DNA from 3 places in the Methylocaldum sp. genome. Region 3 is predicted to be linked to each of the others. Evidence: riboswitches for the same ligand, from Rfam matches in the RefSeq annotation. Region 3 holds a riboswitch; each other region holds the start of a gene.
The links. Region 3 has a riboswitch for cyclic di-GMP ahead of ABJK70_RS06820 (hypothetical protein). Riboswitches for the same ligand answer to the same signal wherever they lie in the genome.

Region 1: it holds a riboswitch for cyclic di-GMP, as region 3 does, so the genes downstream of both, ABJK70_RS17940 (hypothetical protein) here and ABJK70_RS06820 (hypothetical protein) in region 3, are expected to answer to the same signal.
Region 2: it holds a riboswitch for cyclic di-GMP, as region 3 does, so the genes downstream of both, pepA (flocculation-associated PEP-CTERM protein PepA) here and ABJK70_RS06820 (hypothetical protein) in region 3, are expected to answer to the same signal.

Annotation. Positions count from the first base shown of each region.
Region 1 covers NZ_JBDIVO010000256.1:2,802-6,005, forward strand. Annotated here, with positions in the region: gene ABJK70_RS17930 (sialidase family protein) at 1-132, opposite strand, end outside; gene ABJK70_RS17935 (VPLPA-CTERM sorting domain-containing protein) at 129-932, opposite strand; gene ABJK70_RS17940 (hypothetical protein) at 1,053-1,889, opposite strand; cyclic di-GMP riboswitch class I at 1,972-2,050, opposite strand; gene ABJK70_RS17945 (class I SAM-dependent methyltransferase) at 2,757-3,204, opposite strand, start outside.
Region 2 covers NZ_JBDIVO010000136.1:36-3,239, forward strand. Annotated here, with positions in the region: partial or broken gene ABJK70_RS12875 (hypothetical protein) at 1-183, shown strand, start outside; gene pepA (flocculation-associated PEP-CTERM protein PepA) at 408-1,274, opposite strand; cyclic di-GMP riboswitch class I at 1,373-1,453, opposite strand; gene ABJK70_RS12885 (hypothetical protein) at 2,266-2,874, opposite strand; gene ABJK70_RS12890 (ExeM/NucH family extracellular endonuclease) at 2,934-3,204, opposite strand, start outside.
Region 3 covers NZ_JBDIVO010000048.1:3,360-6,563, forward strand. Annotated here, with positions in the region: gene ABJK70_RS06820 (hypothetical protein) at 325-1,221, opposite strand; cyclic di-GMP riboswitch class I at 1,336-1,424, opposite strand; gene ABJK70_RS06825 (hypothetical protein) at 1,711-2,619, opposite strand; cyclic di-GMP riboswitch class I at 2,732-2,817, opposite strand; gene ABJK70_RS06830 (hypothetical protein) at 3,083-3,204, opposite strand, start outside.

The DNA.
Region 1 (3,204 bases), on a different contig from region 3:
CTGGATGCTGATGTAAGGACCAAAAGCGGAATGCGTCGCTGCGGCGTCGGCGCATGCGAACGCCAGTATCCATCCGGACCACACCGCGGCATGCCGTCCCGGATGTGGATTGCGTAAACCGGACCGTATCATGCGCGGTAACTCCGGGATCTGCCGAACAGGCCGAATCCGGCGAGACCCGATACGAACAGCCACACCGCGGCCGGAACCGGTACCACGGTGGTTTGAAAACTGAAATCGCCGACGATCGCGCCCACGGTGCCGCCAAAATGCTCCCATCCCGGCCCGACCCCGAGTTCGCCCGACAGGGTGAACGAATTCGGGTCGAGCCCCATCGCCACGTTGAACAAGTTGAAGGATTCCGACCGGAAAGAATAATGGTTATAGAGCGTCCAGCCGGAGCGTCCGGTCTCGGCATCGATGTTGGCCGCGTCGAATTCCAGGGTGTAGTCTCCGGAGACGATGCGGTTGCTCGGCGATCCGGTATCGATCCGGAAACGGCTGACGCCGCCAAGACCGATCGCGCCGGTGACGCTGCCCGCGAAATCGCCCGGATCGAACGTCAACGTGGTCGGCTTGGTTCTCCGGCCGACCGGGACGTCGACGGTAGCGCCGTTGACGGCGAATTCGAGACCCGTGGCCGGGATTTCGCCGACGCCCGGCACTATATGATCTTCCAAAATTTGCGCGTTGTTGCGCACCGCCGCGGCTTGTGCATCGAAAAATTCCTCCAGATATATGGAAGGCGCATCGGTCGCGTCCAAGGAGACGGCGGCGGCCAGCGCATCCCGGTCCAGGTTCATGATCAATGCGCCGCCGGAAACGGTGGCGGCGGTCGCCGTTGCCGGAAGGAATGCCAACCATGCGGCTAGAAATGTCAAACAGGGTGCAAGAGTTTTGCCGAATCGCGAGAGTCGGTGGCGTGTAGTCATGAGGATAAGTCCGTAACAGGTCGAAGGTGGGAGCGTTTATCCGGCCGATTGGCCGGATAAACGCGATAGACGGCTCCCCGGGCGGCTCGGCAGCCCGGGTCGACGGCCTCTATTCGGCGATCAAGCGGATAAAGCCGCCTGGACCGACTTTCGGCGGGCGCCGGCCAGCAGGCTTAACAAGCCGCTGCCGAACAGCCAGACCGCTGCCGGCACCGGAACCACGGCAGGCGAAACCAGAGTGAAGGTAGCGGCTTTACCGGCGGAGTTCGAGCCGTCGCCGCCGAACAGGAAAGCGGTCATATTGGGTGACCACCAGAGTTCCCCGGTCATGAGCAATTCATCGCCATTGGTGGTAACGCTGATGTTGCGGGCATCGTAAGTGGACGTTCTGAAGCTCGTGTTGTTCCACAAGGTCCAGCCGCTGTTGACGCCGTCATTTCGACTCGCGTTGTATTCGAAGGTGTAATCTCCGGACGTCAATGTACCCGTGAAACTGCCACGGGTCATCACGACACCGTTCAACCCGATCTGGCCGTTGGCGATAAAGGCGGACGAGTCGACCAAAGCATCCTGACTGGCGTCCCAGGTCAACGTGGTGGGCTTGTTGGCGCGGCCGCCGGCGCCCGTTGGAATTCCGGTGCCGGTCAGATCGGCGGGATTGACGACGTATTCGAGCGTTGACGGCGCGGGGTAGGTGTTGGTGGGCACCGTTATGATATCCGCAATGGTCGAGTAAGTATCGGCCACCGCCTTGGGAAAGAAGTTCGCGACATAATATTCGGTTAGCCCGCCAGGACCGATGGTTAGTCCTTCCAACAGGTTGTTCGGGTTGGCATAGGTAACGCTAAAAGTTCCCCCGTGCAACACACCGGCATCGGCCGAATTGGCCATGATCAGGGCAGCCGCTGCGAGAATGGTCTGTCGGATCTGCATTTTCTTGACCCCAAATTTTTGCATGGATTTTTTCCTGTGATTTGAAACATCGAGAGGTTGTGCGGCAGGCTCGAGAAATCCATAGCCCTTGAATAACTCTCACAGGAGAGGCGGCCCGGCTGTCTTGAATACCAAGACCCGCGGCTTTCCGAGTCCGCCTCGCGGCGGAGGTGGCGAAGGCGTCTCGTCCCTGAGACCGATATCATCCTGGGCCAACGGACAGGCATGCGCCCAACCGCCAGTCGTCGCTGATAAGAACCGCCGAAATGACAATGACAATAAGGCTCGAAAACTGGCGTTCTTATCGGGCAAGTCAAGCTGCTAAAGCAGATACCGTGCCAGTGAGCAGGGGTATTCCGAGACTAACAAGCTGTAATTTGAAAATACCGGGGAACGGTGGAAGCAAAGCGTAATTTACCTGGGAACACATGCCAATTTACAGGCATGTCACGGGAAAGAGGCAGCGAGTATCAGTGCATTAACAAATGTATCGTTAATGCGTAGGTATCCCGGCGCCCATGGCGGATATCAATGCGCGACATACCGCATTATGTGGGGAGCAGGTTAAATGCCGCAATTCAATGCGCATGACATCATCATAATCTGTTGTCTTATTTGACATTAATCGTCTGTCCTGTGAAATCCCGCAAGGCTTAAGGCATACAACGTAATTATTCGATGGCAATCGACAAATACACCAGGGATATTCGGGACAAACTGCGTGATTCATGCTTTTGCGGGAATATTTCCCGATATTTGTAATCCATGGACTACGTTCAGCGGACCATGGATTATTGGACTTCGTCTGGGCCGCCAAATCAGCATCATTTGCCGGCCGCACAAACGGTCGCTGCGTGCTTGAAGATACCTTGGTTTCTTCGGTTCTCGTGCCTATCCTTCAGGACGCAGTCCTTCATCCGATCTCTTGTAGGCGATGTATGCCAAGCGTCGTTGAGCCAGAGGATGGCGGCCGTAATGGGGTGAGACGGTCACCTCGAAACCGGCGCCGGCGAGAAGACGTTCGATTTGGGCGCCGCCCAAAACGCCGATCCGGTGCCGCTCCTCGGAACGGCGGTAGCCGTGGCCGCCTTTCCTGAACACGGTAATGTCCCGAATCAACAGGTTTTCCTGCGGCTGTTCGGATATCTCCACCAACACCGCCCAATCCGGCCCTTTGCGCCAGGAGCGATAGTGCATGGGTTCGCCGTCCGAGCGGACAAGGATGTCGAATGCGAAAACGCCGCCTTTCGGCAGACAGGAAGCGATGTTCCGGAACAAGCGGTCAAGGCGCGCTTCCGACGGCGCTCCGTCGGCACAATAGTTCAGGGCTTCGCCCAGG
Region 2 (3,204 bases), on a different contig from region 3:
CTCATCCCGGACTTCGACGCCGCCGATGATCTCGCGGCTCCCTGGCGCCAAGCAGCACAAACCCACTTTGCCGCCACCGAGGACAAACAACGGGTGTCGGCTAGCTCTTGTTGGAAGCCCTGCGCCGGAGGGGGCTCGCCGGCGCCGAACTGGCTCGCGCGCGGTGTTCGAGCCCGAGGGTGAAGTTCCTCAAGAGTTGTCGCGGACTTTTAGCGACGCTGCGTCATGAGGATGATAATTGCAGCACTGGCCTCGGCCGTTCCGGCTGGCGGTCGGCTCGAGGAACCGGACCGGGATAAGCGCCGGCCCGGTTGTGACGTTCGGCCGCGCCGTCTGCTTCCGCAGTCAGCGAAGCAGATTTGCACCGAATCCTCGCCCATTCACCAAATGGGCTTGCCATGCGAGGCTCACGCAGCCAATTTGCTGGAACGGCGAGAGATGACGCTCATGCCGGCCAAGGCACTAGCGAGCAGCCAGAAGGCCGCTGGAACCGGTACCGCCGTCAGCGTGAGCGATCCATCCGCCTGGTAGAGAATGCTCGTCGATGTAACCGGTATGCCGCCGACGGAAGAGATGGCGGGAGGTGCGGTGGGGTTTCTGACGAACAGGGAGAACAACGACTGGCCGCCGCCGATGGTATCGGGATCGTATACCGCCGAATCATAGAAACTGGTGTTTCCGACGAAGGTAAATTCGCTCGAGGTTACGCCAAGACCGGAAGGAAACTGGGTGCTTACCGTGACGACCCCGGTTCCGCCCGTCACCGATCCCTTAAGAATATTGGTGCCGTCCGTGATGCCCGTGTCACCGGTTACGTCGCGATTGACGGCGTTGTCGAAAAACAGGTCCAGCGAGCCACTCAACACCTGGAAGTTGATGGTCCACAGCCCGTTGCCCAGATTCTGCGCGTTCGTGACTTGTGTTTGGAAAGCCGACTGGGTGGTCAACTCGTAAGAGACGTTCAGTTTGGGGTTGCTCACCGTGGAGGTGCCCAACTGATGGTTGGTGACGTAAGACTGGTACACGCCTGAATAGATGTCTCCCACCGTAATTTGGGAGGGATTGGCGATCGTGTCCGGTACGAGCAATGCCAGACCGCCGTCGCCCGCCGCGAAGTCGTAAGTATCGAAGGGACCGACCGCTTCGCCGGCCGAACCGCCCACGACGGTGTAGTCCGCGGTACCCACCCAGTTCGGCAAGGTTGCCGCACCGGCAGTACTTGAGAATCCGACGCCCGTCAAAGCGAGCGCCGAAATGATCTTACTTGGTTTCATCCGAATTACCTTTTCACTGTGTTGACGTTGAACTCACAGTGATGTCCGTGATTCTGCCCACAGGTGGTGAGCGGTGCCACGGTCCTCCCCATCACTCGGGAGGCGGCCCGGCGATCTCGACAAACGCGAGACCCGTGGCTTTCCGGCCCCGCCTCACGGCGGGTGTGGCTCTTCGGCAAACACGTTCAGCTGGTCCTACAGCTTGACGTGACCGGTAACCGACCTAAGCCTCCTTGCTCATTTTTTCGAAATACCCGGTCAAATTAAGCCGAGACTGTTACACGTCAGTTAATGATTGGTTAAATCTATGTAATCAATTTATGACAAATGACTCGTCGGAGACCGATTAGGTGGATTCTGTCCAGTCTCCTTCTCCATGAGCCAGTGAGCCAGGCTCAAAAAAGTGGACACCATCAATCGCGTAAATCCGGTGATTGGTGGTGGAACGAGATGGCGAAATTACCGAGACAGCCGTTCAAGGCCGAGCTTCGTGCGCAGGTGATGAGATGAGCCAGCGAGGGGAAACCATTCGTGCTGGAAGCGGCGCGGCGGCAGCGGATGGCGATAGACCGAAGGCACTCTGCCGATACGCCAGGTCGAATCGGCGGATCAGGTCCCGCTTGGTCCCCGGCCGCCTGCATCCGTTGGTCAGGCACCTCGAAAAACTTCGAGGTGCTCGTAAGCCAAGCCCAAGCCGCGTTTGGGCTTGGCGAAGAGAAAAACCGCCGGGAAGGCCTTGGTTCGGAGCCTGATCACGTTTCCGCCAGCCGTACACCGGCCCGCGTCCACACGAAGAGCCGAGCGAATTGGGACGGGTTAGCTTTGGCAACGGCTGGGATCAAAGCCTATCTTCGTAGACTTAGCGCGTTTTCATCTCGCTCGTACGGCAAAACAGGCTTGGCGGACGTCGTTGGCGCCTTCGGCTCGGGTGAATGGATTCAAGCATTCGTAGGTCGGCAATCCTTTGCCGACAAACCCGTTGGCCCAACGGCTATCTTCGTAGACTGAGTGCGCCGATCGTACAACTTTTTCGGCATGCACTCCGCACCACCAGCCCCGAGATCCCGCTGGCGAACAGCCAAAAGGCGGCCGGTACGGGAACCGCGCTGGACTGAATGCTCAAGGACAGACCGGCATTGGCGGCGAGCGGCCCCGAGAGGCTGAAGAACAATCCTTGATTGGGTTCGGACGGATTGCCCAACACGCCCAAATCAATATTTCCGGCGTACAACGCCTGGAAATTGAGCGTCGCCAGAGTCAGTGTCTGATTAGCCGGAAGATTGGGGATGCCGGGGAAGGCCGATCCCGCCAAATCCAGTCCGAGCAGGCCGCTGTCATCGCTGAAGGACGGCGAATACGTGACGCCGGTGAACTGAGCGGCGGTACCGTTCAGCACCGTGTCGAATCCGAACGCCAGCAATTCATCGGAAGCGTCCAACCCATCGAAGGGCTGAGTCAACGTTAAATCGATACTGAAGCTGTCGCCAACCAGCACGGGGGCATTCCCGACCAAATTGAGCGACACCACGGCCGAGTGGGAAGGGGCCACGGCCAATAGCCCCAGAATGGCAATTGCGAGGCGGGCTTTAAAAGTCAACATCGTTTATCTCCAGTTAGGGGAAAGGGCCGCCTCGTTGCAAGGAGGCGGCCGATCGCTGTTTAAAGGCCTGCCTTGACACGATAGGCAGCGTAGTGGCCATACCAGCGCTGGTAGTCGGCATAGGTCACGCAGCCGACGCCGTCGTAGTTAGCCTCCGCCAAGTAGCCGGATTGGCCCGAACACTTGCCCAAGGCGGAGCGGAAGCGGTTCTGGTCCGCTACGTCGACGTCGCCGTCCTTGTCGAGATCGCCCGGCACCAGCACTTCCACCACGACCGGATCGTGGTCCGACGAACGATGCGGATCGGCACTGTAGAAGCTGGTGACCTGA
Region 3 (3,204 bases):
TATACAGACGGCGATCCCACTCCTATGGACGACCAACGCGCGAACCGCTGAGCCTTGCTCGGCCGTTGCGAAACCTTGGTCGCGAGGAGGTGTCGGACACCGCCCGCATTGGACGGCCCTGTCACTACGTTGAAATTATTGTTAAACGAATGGTTACGGCACCCGCCGAAACCGGTCATCAACCCCAAGGCCTCCGGCATCGCTTTGAGCACGCGTCTGCCGTGTTCGGATGAGCCGGGACATATCAATGCTCTATGGCCAGATCGATCGGATGAGCCCGGGAGATCGTTCCACCCGGGCACTCTTGCCTCTCTGGTTGCCAAGTTATGCCGGAGTCGGTTTCGAAGTCCGGCGGCCGATGGTAAATACGCCAACCAAGGCACTGCCGAACAGCCATACGGCAGCGGGAATCGGAACCGGCTGGACTGTCAATTGATAATTGCCGGCTACGCCGCCCAAGGCACCTATGATGATCGTGTATTCGCCCCCATAAGTGGTGTCGAGGTCGAATACCTGCGACAAGGTCTCGCCGACCGAGGATGCCACGCCCCAACCGAGCAGGGTGAGATCGTCGGAGCCCAGCGGATTGTTTACCGGGGTCGGATCGGTAAAGAAGGTATCGTGCCTAGAAGCGCCGGCACCGGTATCCCAGCCGCCATAAAGCGCGTAGCCGAGTTTGAGGTTGGCGCCGCCGTCGGCAAGGTCGTCCGCCAGAGTGATTTTGAATTGCGATACTCCGGCATCCACGCAGCCCTGGGCGCTGCCGCCGCAGGACCAATGGATCAGGCCGAAGTCCGCTCCATGGCCCCAACCCTGTCCGCCGTTGTCGGGATCGGACCAGGAAAGGCCGCCGACCCGCAGCATTCGATCCGTGGGAAGGTCGGGATCGTTATTGTTGTTATAGTTGGCAATCTGCCGCTGCAGGCTGCTGCCGTTGGTGGATGTGGGCGTGCCGGTCTCGATGGTGCGGCCGGCCGCCGCCGCGCTGTGCATGCCCGCATACCACATGACGGGCAAACTCCCGGTATAGCCGACACCGCCGTTGGTCCAAACGCCGCTCGCGTCGGTGCCCGGCATTCCGTCGGCGCCGTTGATGCTGCCGCCGGTGCCGTCGCCGTAACCGGCGATGTTGAACGTGGCGTGCGCGTGAGCCTCGGGCGCAGCGACCAATGTTCCCCCGAGCATTCCCGCGAGGGCCAGTATTGTTGCCGTGGTTTTCATACTATGATTCGTCCTCGTCACTGTTAGTGGTCGTCCAAAAGCTCGTTAACAGTGATGTCCGCGGCGCTTCACCGTACCCAATGGAGCTGCGCCGCGGTCCTCCCCATCACACTAGGAGGCGGCTCGGCCGTCTCGAATACTCCATAGCATCGAGACCCGAAGCTTTCCGGCCCCGCCTCGCGGCGGGTGTGGCGATTCGGACAGACCTAACGGCGGTCCATCCCGACAAAGATCCCTCGGGCGATCCCTGCCAGCCGATTCCTTGCGAATCCGTGTGTATCGCGTCTTTTTATGAGCCCCCTAAGCGGCGGACCCGGCCTTTGCTGAAACAATAAATATGCCACTAAATAATCATTGCTAATCAAACAGATAAATCGCATGCAAACGCCACCGACGTGGCAAATCACGCAGTCTCATGGGTGATTCCACACAAAAGTTCCCCGCTTAGAGCGCGGAAAGGAAGGCGTGTACATACGTCGAGGTCTTGTTTCAGGCGGGAACGGCCATGACGTTCTTGCGGCGCTGTCCCAGCGTGACCAAACTCGCGAGGGCGCTGCCGAACAGCCAAACCGCCGCGGGGACCGGAACCGGTGCGGTGCTGATATTCAAGCTGTACTCCGCGATGTTCTGACTCCAGTTCCCCACGCCGGCGCCGCCCAGGTAGATGGAATAAACCTGACCGGCCAGGGCCAGAAAGGTCAAACCGTCTACACCGTCGACGGTGCCATCGTGAGTCAAGTAGCTCAGTCCTACGGTGCCGAACGGGTTATCGGCTTCGTAAGGTTTCGCGGGTGTGCATCCGGGGCAGTTCCAGGAGCCGTGATGAGAGTAACTGCCGGTACCGGAGTCCATGCCGGTGAAGACGGTGATGCCAAAGTTCTGAATGTCGTAGCCGGTTCCCGTAACCACCACGGGATTCAGTGTTACCCACATAGTTTCTTCGGCCTTGATCAAGCCAATATCGGTCTGATGTCTCCAGCCGGTCGGCCCGTTGGCTGTCGGAACTCCGCTGCCATTGACGCCTGCGTCCTGCCAGGCCCCGGCGCCGGTATCGATTTCCGCGGCGAAGCCGTAACGCGTTACTGCATCTGCTTTCGAGATTTCGAGCGTGTTGCCCGCGGAGTGAAGCTCGGCCGCCCAGTTCAGATGAGACGTACCGGCATAGCCGAAAGGCAGCGTGGTGGCACTGGCGGTTCCGACCCAACCCGGCGATACCGTCGGATAGGTCGGATTGCCTATACCCCCATAGTTCCAGCCGTCGGTGGCGGACAGCTCAGTGGTGGTGAAGGTGTTGTACATCGTATGCGCCTGGGCGCCGGAAACGGCGCCTACGGACAAGACGGTACCGGCGAGGGCCATGGCCACCGCTTTGGTCAGTTTGTTTTTGTTTTTGGACATAGGAAATTACCTCGTGCTGTTCTATGGAGTTGGTCTTTGTTTTCACATAGGCAGCGATGTCCGCAGCGCTCCCGTCAAAAGCGGAAGGCGCTCCGATCTCCCCATCACCGAGGGAGGCGGCCCGGCCGTCTTGGGATCAAACTCACAAGACCCGTGGCTTTCCGAACCCGCCTCGCGGCGGGAGTGGCAGGTGCAAAAGGGACTCCGCCCCGCTACGGTCTACGCTCCCCTTCCCCGGCAATGGTTTTCCGGTTTTCCGTAGCACAAAGCGCGTTCGAACCGGAATTCGGTCGAACCGGCCGATACCCCAAGAGCAATAAGCGCGCCTGAGGTAAACCGTTGATATAGCGCCATTTCTATGACGAACCTAACGGAAGCTGCGGGATATCCCATGTTTGTAGTGCGGGTATTCCAGCATGTGGCGACCCAAATCATCCGGAGGGTCAGTCAGCCAGCTCTTTCACTACACCGTTTCAAAGCGGCGATCGGCTGAGGCCGAGGCGATGAAACGGCCGGATATCGCCGACACCGGCGCATGCCACATGGTGCGCCCAGCCTCGAAGGCAAGCTCGACCGCCTTGTCCC